2 regions of the Erwinia sp. E602 genome follow, and region 2 is predicted to be linked to the other one. Evidence: predicted binding sites of a transcription regulator. Region 2 holds the regulator's gene; the other holds the start of a gene.

Region 1 (5,433 bases), 1.1 Mb from region 2:
CGGATAGCGCTTCAGGCTCTTCAGCCATTCCCCTTCGGTCAAAATAACCGGACTGTCCACCGGGGGAAAGGCAATTTTATGGATATGTACCTGGGAGAGCAGATCGCCTTTCAGATCCAGCCCCTCGGCGAAGGACTGCAGCCCGACCAGAATGCTGGTCTCTCCCTCCTCTACCCGCCTGCGGTGCAGCGCAACCAGCAAAGGTCGGGGTTTATCGCCCTGCACCAGCATGGTCAGCCGCAGCTCCGGCAGGTAGGCGATAAACTGCTGCATCGCCCGGCCGCTGGCAAACAGCACCAGAATGCCTTTGTGCGCGCCCTGTTTAATCTGGTCGCGGAAAAAGTGCGCCATTTCGGCCAGGTGCTGCACCTCGTTGGCCAGCTGCGGTTCGAAGCGCATCTCAGGGATCACCAGCTTGCCCTGATCGCGATGGTTAAACGGCGAGTCGAGCGCCACAAAGCGGTCGTCCGCCCGCTCGCTGAGCCCGGACATCTCCTGCAGCCGCTGGAAGCTGTTCAGCGAACGCAGCGTTGCCGAGGTGACCACCACGTGAGGAATTTTACGCCACAGCAGTTTTTCCAGCTGCTCGCTGACGCGGATGCCGGCGCAGTGGAACAGCAGATGCGCCGCGCCGTCGCGCACCTCGCGCGTCACCCATTTCGACACCGGCGCGCCGGAGGCCTGTTCCAGCGAGGCCAGCCGCCACAGCTTGCTGCCGGCCTCAAACCAGCCCAGCGCGCGGTTGATCTGCAGCAGCGTGCGGTGCAGGCGCACCACGTCATACTGGCCGCTCTTTTCGCTGAGATCGTTCATCAGCCCTTCCGCCAGCCCGCGCAGCGCGTCGGTCAGCTTAAACAGCCGCATGCAGATGGTCAGCACCTCTTCCGGCAGCAGCCCCATCTCAAAGCGGTGTTCGCCCTCCTGGCCCTCCGGCGGCAGCCACAGGCCGAGGATCTGCGACAGCATCTGCAGCTGCTCGCGGACCTCTTCGCAGTGGCCCTTCAGCCGTTCCGGGCTGGCCAGCGGCGGCGGTCGTTTCGGGCGGAACTGCGCCATGCACTGCTCCACCAGCCGGCAGAACAGGTCGAGCTGCAGGGTATTCCAGCCGGGGGTGATTTCGCCGCTCATCTCCAGCGCGTCGCGCGCCACCTCCGGCAGGTGGTGGCCTTCGTCGAGCACCAGCAGCAGGTTTTTCGGCGGCGGCAGCACCGACTCGGTCTCCAGCGCCGCCATCACCAGCGCGTGGTTGGCGACCACCACGTCGGCATCCTCAATTTCTCGCCGCGCCACGTAAAACGGGCATTCGCGGAACCAGTGGCAGTTGCTGCCGAGACAGTTGGCCTTATCGGTGCTCAGCCGCTGCCACAGCGAGTCTTCAATATTCTCCGCGCAGTGATCGCGCAGGCCGTCCCACTGATGGCGATCGAGCGATTTCTGCAGCTCGCTGCAGACGGCGCGCTCGGCCTTGCTGGCGGTCATCTCGTCGTCGAGAAACAGCAGCAGATCGCCCTGCTGCTGCTCGTCGGTGGAGAGCGCCGACAGGTTGCGCGGACAGACATAGCGGCCACGGCCAAAGGCCGCGGTGAAGCGCAGATCGGGGATAATCTTCTTCAGCAGCGGCAGATCCTTGCTGTAGATCTGATCCTGCAGCGCCACGTTGGCGGTGCTGACCACCAGCGGTTTCTCTTCCGCGCGGCTAACGGCGATGCCGGGGATCAGGTAAGAGAGGGTTTTACCCACCCCGGTCGGCGCTTCGATCGCCAGGTGCCGCCCCTCCTCCCCGGAGAGCGTTTTTGCCACTTCGGCAATCATCTGCCGCTGCGGTGCACGGGGGATAAAATCAGGAACTTGCTGTTGCAGGGCTTTGTACCACCCGGCGATTTGCGTTTTTAACGCGGCAGTTAACGCCATAACAACCACTATTGATGAAACAGGGCTGTATTTTTACACAGTATCGCCACCGCGTCAGCCCTGAAAAACGATTCCTGCGGCACGCCGCTAAAGATGACCGCCGGGGACCGGCAGAGTGCACCGGTATACAGCCTGCAAAACGCCGGTGGGTATACTCTTTTCTGCTCAACAGCGTAGCGCCGCAGGCTGACGCACTGGCGCGCACGGCCGCCGCAGGAGAGCCGGTACAGGTGCGTGAATTATCGTGAATATCGCGTGGCGAAAGACCGGCTAAGGCGTTTTTCAGATTCTTTACAAGTTGTACACCAATAAATTTATTGTACAGACTGCTATAATTGGTTAGGTTGTTCACTGTTCTTTAAGCTTCAAGAGGTAATCCATGACCTTATTCAGCATCGGCGACGTTGCCGAACGCTGCGGCATCAATCCGGTTACGCTGCGCGCCTGGCAGCGTCGCTATGGCCTGCTTAAACCTCAACGCACGGAAGGCGGCCACCGTCAGTTTGATGAAGACGACATTCAGCGCATTGAAGAGATCAAGCGCTGGATCGGCAGCGGCGTACCGGTCGGTAAGGTTAAGGCACTGCTCGATGGCGAAAATATCAGCCTTGATGATGGATGGGGGGCGCTGCAGGAGGAGATCCTGACCGTTCTGCGCACCGTCCGGCCGGCAAAACTGCGGGCAAAAATCGCCGCCACCGGCCGTGAGAACCCGGCAGCTGAGATGATCGATCGGGTCTACGTGCCGATCCGCCAGCGGCTGAACCTCGATCAAAACACCGCACGTGCGCTGTGCAGCCTGCTGGACGGCGCGCTGATTGACTACGTCACCTTCTGCCTTGCCGGGTCGCGCAAGCGCGCCGGCAATAACGCGCTGCTGATCGGCTGGGGTAACGAGGATCGTACCCGCCTGTGGCTGGAAGCCTGGCGGCTGTCGCAACAGGGCTGGCGCATCGACGTGCTGGCTGAACCGCTGGATTCGCCGCGGCCGGAGCTGTTCCCCGGCCAGCAGATTTTCGTTTATACCGGTAAACCGTTAACCAAGCGTCAGCAGGAGCAGTTGACCTGGTGGCAGGAACAGGGGTTCCTTATCGCCTGGCACGGAGAGTAAGGGGTGAACCATGTCGCAGTTGCAGCAGGCCACACTCGATCGGCTGGTGAGTTTTTACCGGTCGCTGGACGCTCGCCCTCTGTCAGAACTGGCAGAGATTTATCATCCTGAGATTTGCCTGCGCGATCCGGTGGGCGTACACCAGGGTCTGCCGCAGCTGGAACACTACTTCGCCAGCCTGCTGAAAAACCTGCGCTACTGCCGGTTTGACGTCACCTTAGCCCGTCAGTTTGACGATGACGCACTGCTGCTATGGCGGATGGACTTTGCCCACCCCGCCCTGCAGCGCGGTGCCGCGCAGCAGCTGGAGGGCAGCAGCTACCTGAAGTTTACCGATGACAAAATTCACTTCCAGCAGGATTACTACGACCTGGGCGCGATGCTGTACGACAGGCTGCCGCTACTGGGGACGGTAACCGGGCTGATTAAGCGGCGGTTACGACCATGAATCGTGTACTGATTACCGGGGCCAGCTCCGGCATTGGCCACCAGCTGGCGCTGGACTACGCTGCCGACGGCTGGCAGGTCACCGCCTGCGGGCGCGACGCGCAGCGGCTGGCGACACTGACCGCCCGCCATCCGGGCATCGATCTGTGCCTGTTTGATATGACCGATCTGGCCGATACCCACGCGGCGTTAGAGGGCCGCACGGCGGAGCTGGTGATCCTCTGCGCGGGCAGCTGCGAGTACCTCGACAACGGCGTGGTGGAAGCGGCCAAAGTCCAGCGGGTGATGCAGACCAACTTTATCGGCCCGGTCAACTGCCTTGAGGTGCTGCTGCCACAGATGGCCGCCGGCAGCCGGGTGGCGCTGGTCGGCTCGACCGCCGGTCTGGTCCCGCTGCCGCGTGCGGAAGCGTACGGAGCCTCTAAGGCCGCGCTGGCCTATTTTGCCCGCAGCCTCGCGCAGGATCTGCAGTGGCGGCAGATTGGCATCAGCCTGGTGCTGCCGGGGTTTGTTGATACCCCGCTGACCCGGCGTAATGATTTCGCGATGCCGATGATGATTACCGTCAGCCGGGCATCAAAGTACATCCGCCGCGGCCTCGCCCGCGGACGGGCTGAAATCGCATTTCCGCGGTTGTTTGCGTTTATTCTGCAGGTGACCTCCCGGCTGCCACAGCGCCTGCAACGCCGCCTTACCCAGCGCATGACGAGGTCATCTTGAGGATAGCAATCATAGGAAGTGGCATTGCCGGGCTGAGCTGCGCCTGGAAACTGGCGTCGCGCGCCGGGGTTGACCTGTACGAGGCCGGGCCGCGCCCCGGCGGGCATACCGCCACCGTTGACGTCGAGCTGGACGGGCAGCAGTGGGCAATCGACACCGGATTTATCGTCTATAACGACCGTACCTACCCGCGCTTTCTGGCGCTGCTCGATGAGTTAGGCATCACCAGCCAGCCCACCGAGATGAGTTTTTCGGTACGCAACAACCGCAGCGGGCTGGAGTACAACGGCCATACGCTGAGCACGCTGTTTGCCCAGCGCAGCAACCTGCTGAAACCCGGCTTCTGGCACTTTCTCAGCGAAATCCTGCGCTTTAACCGCTGTGCTAAAAAGTGGCTGACGCGCAGCACCGATCGCAGCATCCTCGATGAATTTCTGCGCCAGCACCGCTTCAGCGATTTTTTCGCCCGCCACTACATCCTGCCGATGGGCGCCGCGATCTGGTCCACCTCGCTGGCCGAAATGCGGCGGATGCCGCTGGCGCAGTTTCTGCACTTTTTCAACCACCACGGGCTGCTGGACGTCACTCATCGCCCGCAGTGGTTTGTGGTGCCCGGCGGCTCACGCGAGTATATTCGCCGCCTGATGCCGCGGCTTGGCGAACAGACCCAGGTGTTTCTCAACACGCCGGTGACCCGCGTTACCCGCGATGCGCACGGCGTCACCCTGGAGAGCTCACGCGGCAGCCAGCGCTACGACCAGGTGATTTTCGCCTGCCACAGCGATCAGACGCTGCAGTTGCTGGCGGACGCCAGCGAAGCGGAGAGCGATATGCTCAGCGGCATCCCTTATCGCGCCAATGAGGTGGTGCTGCACACCGACACCCGGCTGCTGCCGACCGCCCGTGCCGCCTGGGCCAGCTGGAATTACCGGCTGAACGACAGCGACGGCGGCGACGAACTGCTCGGCGCCAGCGTCACCTACAACATGAACATCCTGCAGGGGATCCGCGCACCGCACACCTTCTGCGTCACGCTTAACCCGAGCGAGACCATCGATCCGGATAAAGTTCTGCACCGCTTCAGCTATCACCATCCGCAGTTTGGCCTGCGCAGCCCGCTGGCGCAGCAGCAGCGGCTGCAGCTCAACGGCGATAACCGCAGCTGGTTCTGCGGAGCCTGGAGCTACAACGGCTTTCACGAAGACGGGGTGCGCAGCGCGCTGGACGTGGTGGCCGGTATGGAA
Region 2 (8,056 bases):
ACGGTTAGCCGTACGGGCCGGCGCTGACCCCGCTATTGCCCCGCATCCGGCGGGGTGTCTTGTGATCTGCGTCACACTCAAGCATAGTATCAGCAGCGGTTTTCCCGCCAGATAACAATGACGTTGAGGTATGACCCATGACTCCCCCCGCCCATAACACCCCGGCCACCCGGCTGGCTTTTGCCCTGCAGATGGTGCTGAACGCCGGCCTGATTGCGCTGGCCGTGATCCTGGTGATTTTTCTCGGTAAAGAGACCATCCACCTGGCCAACGTGCTGCTGAACACCGGCGAGCAGACCTCGTCTTACCTGCTGATTGAAGGCATCGTGATCTATTTTCTCTACTTTGAATTTATCGCGTTGATCGTCAAATACTTCCAGTCGGGCTACCACTTCCCGCTACGCTACTTCGTCTATATCGGCATCACGGCGATTATCCGCCTGATTATCGTCGACCATAAAAATCCGCTGGATACGCTGGCCTACACCTTCGCCATTCTTATCCTGGTGTGCACTCTGTGGCTGGCGAACAGTAACCGCCTGAAACGCGAGTAAGAAAATGGGGTACACTCGGGTACCCCATTTTTACGGAGAAGTGTTATGGCTGAGAACGCGCTGTCGCCGTTGCGCGCGATCGACTGGCTGCCCGAATCCTCACCCCTGCTGACCGCCCCCCTGCTTGACTGGCTGATGGAAGTTGACTCAATGACCCGGCGTTTTGAACGCTACTGCGGTGAGGTGACGGTCAACGTGCTGCGCGAAGGCTTTGTCGGCGGAGACGCCTGGCCGGAAGAGTCAGCGCTGTTGCCTGACGAGCCGCGCTACTGGCTGCGTGAAATTGAGCTGTGCGGCGACGGCGTACCCTGGCTGGTGGCGCGCACGCTGGTGCCGGAGTCAACGCTGGTCGGGCCGGAGCAGAAGCTGCAGCAGCTGGGCAGCGTGCCGCTGGGGCGCTATCTGTTTGCCAGCTCAACCCTGACCCGCGATTTTATTGACGTCGGCCACCACGGCGCGCTGTGGGCACGGCGCTCGCGCCTGCGCCTCACGGGCAAGCCGCTGCTGCTGACCGAACTGTTTTTACCCGCTTCGCCGCTGTATGCCAGCCTGGCGCCAGAGCAGAGATCCTGACGTGGAGAGAAGTCTGCCAATGAGTAAATTAGCGGCGTACTGCCGCCTGATGCGCATCGATAAGCCGATCGGCACGGTGCTACTGCTGTGGCCGACGCTGTGGGCGCTGTGGCTGGCGGCGGACGGCGTGCCGCCGCTGAACGTGCTGCTGGTGTTTACGCTGGGGGTAATTACCATGCGCGCTGCCGGCTGCGTGATTAACGACTTCGCCGACCGCAAAATCGACGGCCACGTCAAACGCACCCGGCTGCGCCCGCTGCCGAGCGGGGCGGTCACCAGCCGTGAGGCCAAACTGCTGTTTGCCGGGCTGGTGCTGGTCTCCTTCGCGCTGGTGCTGACCATGAACCGCATGACTATCCTGCTGTCGTTCGGCGGCCTGACGCTGGCGTGGATGTACCCGTTTATGAAGCGTCACACCCACCTGCCGCAGGTGGTGCTGGGCGCGGCGTTTGGCTGGGCGATCCCGATGGGCTGGGCGGCGGTCAGCGAGAGCGTGCCGCTGGTCTGCTGGCTGCTGTTTTTTGCTAACGTCTGCTGGACGGTGGCTTACGACACCCTGTACGCGATGGTCGATCGCGACGACGACCTGAAGATTGGCGTCAAGTCGACGGCGATCCTGTTTGGCCGCTTCGATAAGCTAATCGTCGGACTGCTGCAGCTGGCAACGCTGGCGCTGATGGCGCTGGTCGGCTGGCTGAGCGGGCTGGGCGGGGCGTTCTGGTGGTCCATGCTGCTGGCGGCCGGGCTGTTTATACACCAGCAGAGGCAGGTGGCAGGACGCGATCGCGACGCCTGTTTCAGGGCGTTCCTGAATAACAACTACGTCGGTATGGTGCTGTTTGCCGGCATCGCTATCAGCCTCTGGTAGCCGCGCTCTGCGCCGGTGGCGAGCCTTAGCATCATCAGGCTACCGTCGGGACAGGCGAAAAAAAGGCCGGTCGCGCTGGCGCAGTAAATCATGGGGCTTCCCCTCTTTACTGGCTCAGTGCGACCGGCCTTTTCGTTGCAGGCAACACCGGGTTGCCGTTTAACTGATTTTTACCGCGGGCGTGGCTGGTGGTCAGGGCGTTGCCCCATGACTCCGGGGCAACCGCACTCTCCGTCACCGCGTCACCGTATTACTCCGGCGCGATCGCGCTCTCCGTCACGGCAGCGGCGGAGGGCTCCGGTGCCACAGCACTTTCAATCGTCATCCGCACGTCCTGGGTGATCAGCTCCGCCAGCAGCTGGTAAACGCGCTGGGTCCGTTCAACCTGGGCATCACCGGAATCGCTGATGTAGCCTTCATCACGCAGCGTCAGCACCAGCGAGGTGAACACCGCCTTGTCGAAGAACTCCGGCGCGTTAATGCCGTGCAGCACCGACAGGCGCTGGGCCATGGTGCGGCTCTCTTTCTCCAGCGTGCCGCGGTTAATCGCCGGGTTCGCGCTGAGGATCGAGAAGGTAATGGCATAACGCTGCAGGGTTTCGCGTACGCCGGCGGCCAGCAGCTGAAGGGTGCGGAAACGCGGCGGGTTCAGGCGCAGATGCTGGTCTTCCACCAGCAGCAGGCCCTGACGCGCCATCTCGGCCACCAGCGGCTCAATCACCTGCGGCAGCTCTGCGGCATCCCAGCGCAGGAACAGCTCGCTTTTCAGCATCGGGTAGATCACGCTGACCTGGCGCAGCAGCTCATCACGGCTCAGCTCGCGGTGCTGCATCAGGACCGCGGCAATCAGCGACGGCAGCACCAGCATATGATGAATGTTGTTGCGGTAGTAGGTCATCAGCACCGCCTGCTCGCGCGGCAGAATCACGATCTCACCGATGCTGTCCTGCTCCAGCTCAAACTTATTCATGCTCAGCGCGTGTTCCAGCAGCGCTTCCGGCGTCATATCCGGCACGGTGGCATCCGGCGAATAGGGCACGTTGCGCAGCAGTTCGACGTAGCAGCCGAGCTGTTCGGTCAGCTGGTCACGGGTCATCGAGCGCTGGCGTGAAGCCAGCAGCGCGGTCACGCACAGGTTCATGGCGTTCGCCGCCCCGGCGTTGTTGATGCGCACCATCACTTTCTGGGCAATATCGTTCACCGCCGGGGTTAACCACGCCGGGCGCTGGGCCTCAATCGGGTCAATCGCCTCGCGCCACTCCGGCACCTGCTGGTTAAGATACGCGACCAGCGGCAGCGGTTCGCCAAAGTTGACGTAGCCCTGGCCGAGATTTCGCAGCTTACGCAGCCCGCGCACCATCGACAGGAAGCCCTCTTTCTCTTTGGTCGCGCCGCGCAGCTCTTTAGCGTAGGTACCTACTTCCATCACGTGCTCGTAGCCAATATAGATCGGCACCAGGGTGATTGGCCGGTTGCCGCCGCGCAGCATCGCCTGAATGGTCATCGACAGCGTGCCGGTTTTCGGATCGAGCAGGCGGCCGGTGCGTGAGCGTCCGCCCTCCACGAAGTACTCCACCGAATAGCCGCGGGTAAACAGCTCGCCGAGGTATTCGCGGAATACCGTCGAGTAGAGTTTATTGCCCTTAAAGGTGCGACGGATAAAGAACGCCCCCAGCCGGCGGAAAATCGGCCCGGCCGGCCAGAAGTTCAGGTTAATTCCGGCCGCGATATGCGGCGGCACCAGCCCCTGGTGATAGAGCACGTAGGAGAGCAGCAGGTAATCCATATGGCTGCGGTGGCACGGCACGTAGACGATCTCGTGGCCGTCCTGCGCCAGCTGGCGTACGCGCTCACCGCCGTTGACGTTGATCCCCTGGTAAAGCTTGCTCCAGGTCCAGCCCATAATGCGGTCGGTCAGGCGGATCGCCTCATAGGAGAAGTCGGCCGCCACCTCTTCCATCAGTTCGATGGCGTTCTGCTGGGCCTTCTCATGGGAGATTTTCTTGCTGCGCGCCTCGTCTTCCACCGCCTTGGCGATGGCTTTCGACTGCAGCAGCTTGTTAAACAGGTCCTGACGCACCGGCAGACGCGGGCCGATCGCCGCCAGGCGCTGGCGGGCGAAATGCATACGCGCCACGCGGGCCAGCTTCTGAGCGATGGTTTTATCCGTGCCGTGCTCGGTGGCCATATGGCGCAGCGAGACCATCGGCGAGAAGCGCACGAAGCTGTCGCGCCCCAGCCACAGCACCGCAAAGAATTTTTGAATGCCGTTCAGCACCCGCAGATGCGGCTGGCTTTCGCCCTGCACCTCGCGTCCCGGCGCACGGCCAAACATCACCGACACCGGCACCATCTGCACATCAAGGTCAGGATGGCTGCGGTGCAGGTCCAGATAGTCATGGAACAGCTTGACCGAATCCGGGTTTGGCACGTAGTAAGGGAACAGGCGCGGGCCGTCATGGATAAACACATAACGCGGCAACAGGGTGCCATCGATCTCCAGCGGCTGCAGCGGATCCGGCAGCTCCTGTTTGCGACACTGCTCACGCAGCGCCAGGAGATCGGCCTTTGAATCATAAGGCAGCACATACATAATAGGGCGCGACGTATCGAGCCCGAGCTCAGCAACCGGCTCGGCCGGAATTGCCTTACTCTTTACCAGAAATTTAACTGGCAGATTCAAAAGGTTATAATATAAATTACGCCAACCTGACATAGACAACATGAAGCCTCTTGTTAGCAAAGCGCCGCAAGCATACCAGAAAGCGCCAACAGAATCTGTGGTGTTGCAAATTGTGCTACACCCGTCTCCGACGTCAAACTTCTCAAAGGGTTCCCTGATTATGGCAAATAACGCCACCGGCCTGACACGAATCGTAAAAGCAGCCGGTTATTCGTGGCAAGGATTACGCGCCGCCTGGCAGCATGAAGCGGCCTTTCGCCAGGAAGCGATCGCGGCGATTATCGCGGTGGCGGTGGCCTGCTGGCTGGATGTTGATGCCGTCACGCGCGTACTGCTGATCGGTTCGGTGGTGCTGGTGATTATCGTCGAAGTTCTCAACAGCGCGATTGAGGCGGTGGTGGACCGCATCGGCAGTGAAATGCATCCGCTGGCCGGGCGCGCAAAAGATATGGGCTCCGCCGCCGTCCTGCTGAGCATCTTACTGGCAATCGCTGTCTGGGCCATGTTGTTACTGCCGAATCTGCAATGAGTTATCCAAAAAAGGCACTTTCATGCGGCGAAAGTGCGCCAGCTGACCTCTGCAACGCCCCTCTGATGCAAAATTGATCGCCAGCGGGGCGGGTTTGGGTTCCCAAGGGCGAAATAGCTGTATATACTCACAGTCGACTGTATAAACAACCAGGGGGCGGGATGAAAGCATTAACGGCACGGCAGCAGCAGGTCTATGACCTGATTCGCGACCATATTAACCAGACCGGTATGCCACCGACGCGGGCAGAAATTGCCTCGCAGCTCGGCTTCCGTTCCCCCAATGCCGCCGAAGAGCACCTGAAAGCGCTGGCGCGTAAAGGCGTGATTGAGATCGTCTCCGGCGCCTCGCGCGGCATTCGCCTGATGATGGAAGAGGTCAACGGCCTGCCGCTGATCGGCCGCGTGGCAGCCGGTGAACCGCTGCTGGCGGAAGAGCATATTGAAGGGCACTATCAGGTGGACCCGGAAATGTTCAAACCGAGCGCGGACTTCCTGCTGCGCGTCAGCGGTATGTCGATGCGCGACATCGGTATTCTCGACGGTGACCTGCTGGCGGTACACAAGACCGAAGACGTGCGCAATGGCCAGGTGGTCGTGGCGCGTATCGACGATGAAGTGACGGTAAAACGTCTGAAGAAGCAGGGCAACACCGTGCAGCTGCTGCCGGAAAACCCGGACTTCCAGCCGATCGTGGTCGACCTGCGTGAGCAGACGCTCACCATCGAAGGCCTGGCCGTGGGCGTGATCCGCAACGGCAACTGGCAGTAGCGCGACCCACCACGGCTCATCACGCAGCGGCCTCCTCCCCGCCGCTGCGCATTTCCCCTTTGAATTCCTGCGCACGCTTTCCTGCTGCATGACAGCCTGCCTGAATCAGCAATCTTACCGATCATATCCTTTGTGCTGACGTGCTGACGTGCTGATATATAGCCCTGACCGATCGATGCCTGTGACCCGGCGAACGCGTCCAGCCCGTCAGAGGTCGACAGGCAGTGACAGGTGAAGTTCCAGATACAGGTTCCGCACAGGCAAGGATACCGCTCCAATATGAAACTACTTTCCGTTGCCGATAAGCAGCTCTGGCGGCTGGCGGCTGGCGGCTGGCGCTGTGGGCGATCTGGCGGCGTCACTGGCGGCGGGGCACCTGGTTCAGCGCTGAACGATAATGGAAATATTTAGTTACTTACGTGATGCCCAGTCTTAGTCTCTGATTTACATTCACTTTTATCGGTTTTCTGCCTGCAGGAGAGCCGATTTTATCTTTTAATCGTCCACTCAGCGCATATCCGCGCGTTTCTACTATAATTAACTCTGTGTTCAGCGCTAATCCAGATTTTTATCTGGTAATCAGGCGCACTTACAAGACGAATACGCTAAAGGCTGTTCTAAACCTAAGCTGAGGGAGTTATATGATGAATAAAGACGAAGCGAGCGGTAACTGGAAGCAGTTCAAAGGTAAAGTGAAAGAACAGTGGGGCAAGCTGACCGACGACGACCTGACGGTCGTGGAAGGTAAACGCGATCAGCTGGTCGGAAAAATTCAGGAACGTTACGGCTACCAGAAAGATCAGGCCGAAAAAGAACTGAAGGACTGGGAAACCCGCAACGATCACCGCTGGTAATCTCTGCCTCTGAGAATTGGGCTCCTACCCCAGGCACAAGGATCGTGCCAACTCTCACCAACCCCGTAACAGATCCCCTGACTCACTGAGTAGTGACCCGTTACTGTACTGGCTACAGCTCTGTCGCCATTAACCCCGTTTTCTCTTCAACAGACCTGCCTGCAGAAATATCCCGTTTATCCTACAGGTAACCCTGTCAGCGATCGCATCCGCACCCGGCATGCAGGAGCACTGAACTCAACGTCCGCGTTTTTTCGCCGGTGCGCTGTGATCGTGATCGCAGGCCTCATGGTGAGAGCAGGTTTCAATCTCCGCGCAGCCCGAGCAGAAGCCATGCGCTTCAATCACGCTGTGGCCCAGCGTGAAGCCGGTTTTCAGCGCCAGCGATGTCAGGATCGCCTCAACGCCGTCGGCATGTTGTTCGCTCACCGACCCACAGCGATCGCAAATCAGCATCGCCGACGTGTGGGAGTGCTCTTCGAAATGGTGGCAGACTACGTAACTGTTGGTTGACTCTACGCGGTGAATAAAGCCTTGTTCCAGCAGGAAATCCAGCGCGCGATAGACGGTCGGTGGCTTGGCCTGCGGCTCGGACTCGCGCAGCAGGTCCAGCAGATCGTAGGCGCTGATCGCGCCGTTCTGCACGCTCATCAGGCGCAGCACTTCCAGCCGCTGTGGCGTCAGGCGCACGCTGCGCTGCTGACAAATGACTTCCGCCTGCGTCAGGATATTTTCTGTAGTCGTGGTGTTCATTATTCCCTCCTCAGGCCAGACTGAAACGTTATTTTATCACGTCTGTGCTAAAACGCCGAGTTTGCATACCGCTGCTGCCACCGTCCGCCTGGCGTGGCGGGCAAACCGCGCCTGAACGCTATATCCCTGTCCACCAGCGTGCTATCATTGCGCACAATATCGTCACCCCTTTTGCTACAGAGTTTGCGCGTTTCATGACTGAAAAATTCCCTGCACACCGCTTTTCGATTGCCCCGATGCTTGACTGGACCGACCGTCACTGCCGTTACTTCCACCGCCAGCTGACCCGCCAGACGCTGCTCTACACCGAGATGGTTACCACCGGTGCAATTATTCACGGCAAGGGCGACTATCTGGCCTTCAGCCCGGAAGAGCAGCCGATCGCGCTGCAGCTCGGCGGCAGCGATCCGGCGGCGCTGGCACAGTGTGCGAAGCTGGCCGAACAGCGCGGCTATAACGAGGTCAACCTCAA

What was found. Region 2 encodes LexA, which represses DNA repair genes until DNA is damaged. Its sites were predicted from a motif close to TNCTGTATGTACATACAGNA; they were not measured.
Region 1: dinG (ATP-dependent DNA helicase DinG) is a predicted target of LexA. The motif match lies at 1,935-1,954, and genes of this name have one in related genera.

The regions. Positions count from the first base shown of each region.
Region 1 is NZ_CP046582.1:3,330,175-3,335,607, forward strand. Features, by position in the region: gene dinG (ATP-dependent DNA helicase DinG) at 1-1,911, opposite strand, end outside; gene GKQ23_RS16825 (MerR family transcriptional regulator) at 2,291-3,022, shown strand; gene GKQ23_RS16830 (nuclear transport factor 2 family protein) at 3,033-3,470, shown strand; gene GKQ23_RS16835 (SDR family NAD(P)-dependent oxidoreductase) at 3,467-4,189, shown strand; gene GKQ23_RS16840 (NAD(P)/FAD-dependent oxidoreductase) at 4,186-5,433, shown strand, end outside.
Region 2 is NZ_CP046582.1:4,447,367-4,455,422, reverse strand. Features, by position in the region: gene psiE (phosphate-starvation-inducible protein PsiE) at 138-554, shown strand; gene ubiC (chorismate lyase) at 600-1,127, shown strand; gene ubiA (4-hydroxybenzoate octaprenyltransferase) at 1,129-1,995, shown strand; gene GKQ23_RS24110 (hypothetical protein) at 2,102-2,233, opposite strand; gene plsB (glycerol-3-phosphate 1-O-acyltransferase PlsB) at 2,246-4,711, opposite strand; gene GKQ23_RS22030 (diacylglycerol kinase) at 4,839-5,207, shown strand; gene lexA (transcriptional repressor LexA) at 5,369-5,977, shown strand; gene GKQ23_RS22020 (CsbD family protein) at 6,622-6,831, shown strand; gene zur (zinc uptake transcriptional repressor Zur) at 7,069-7,584, opposite strand; gene dusA (tRNA dihydrouridine(20/20a) synthase DusA) at 7,779-8,056, shown strand, end outside.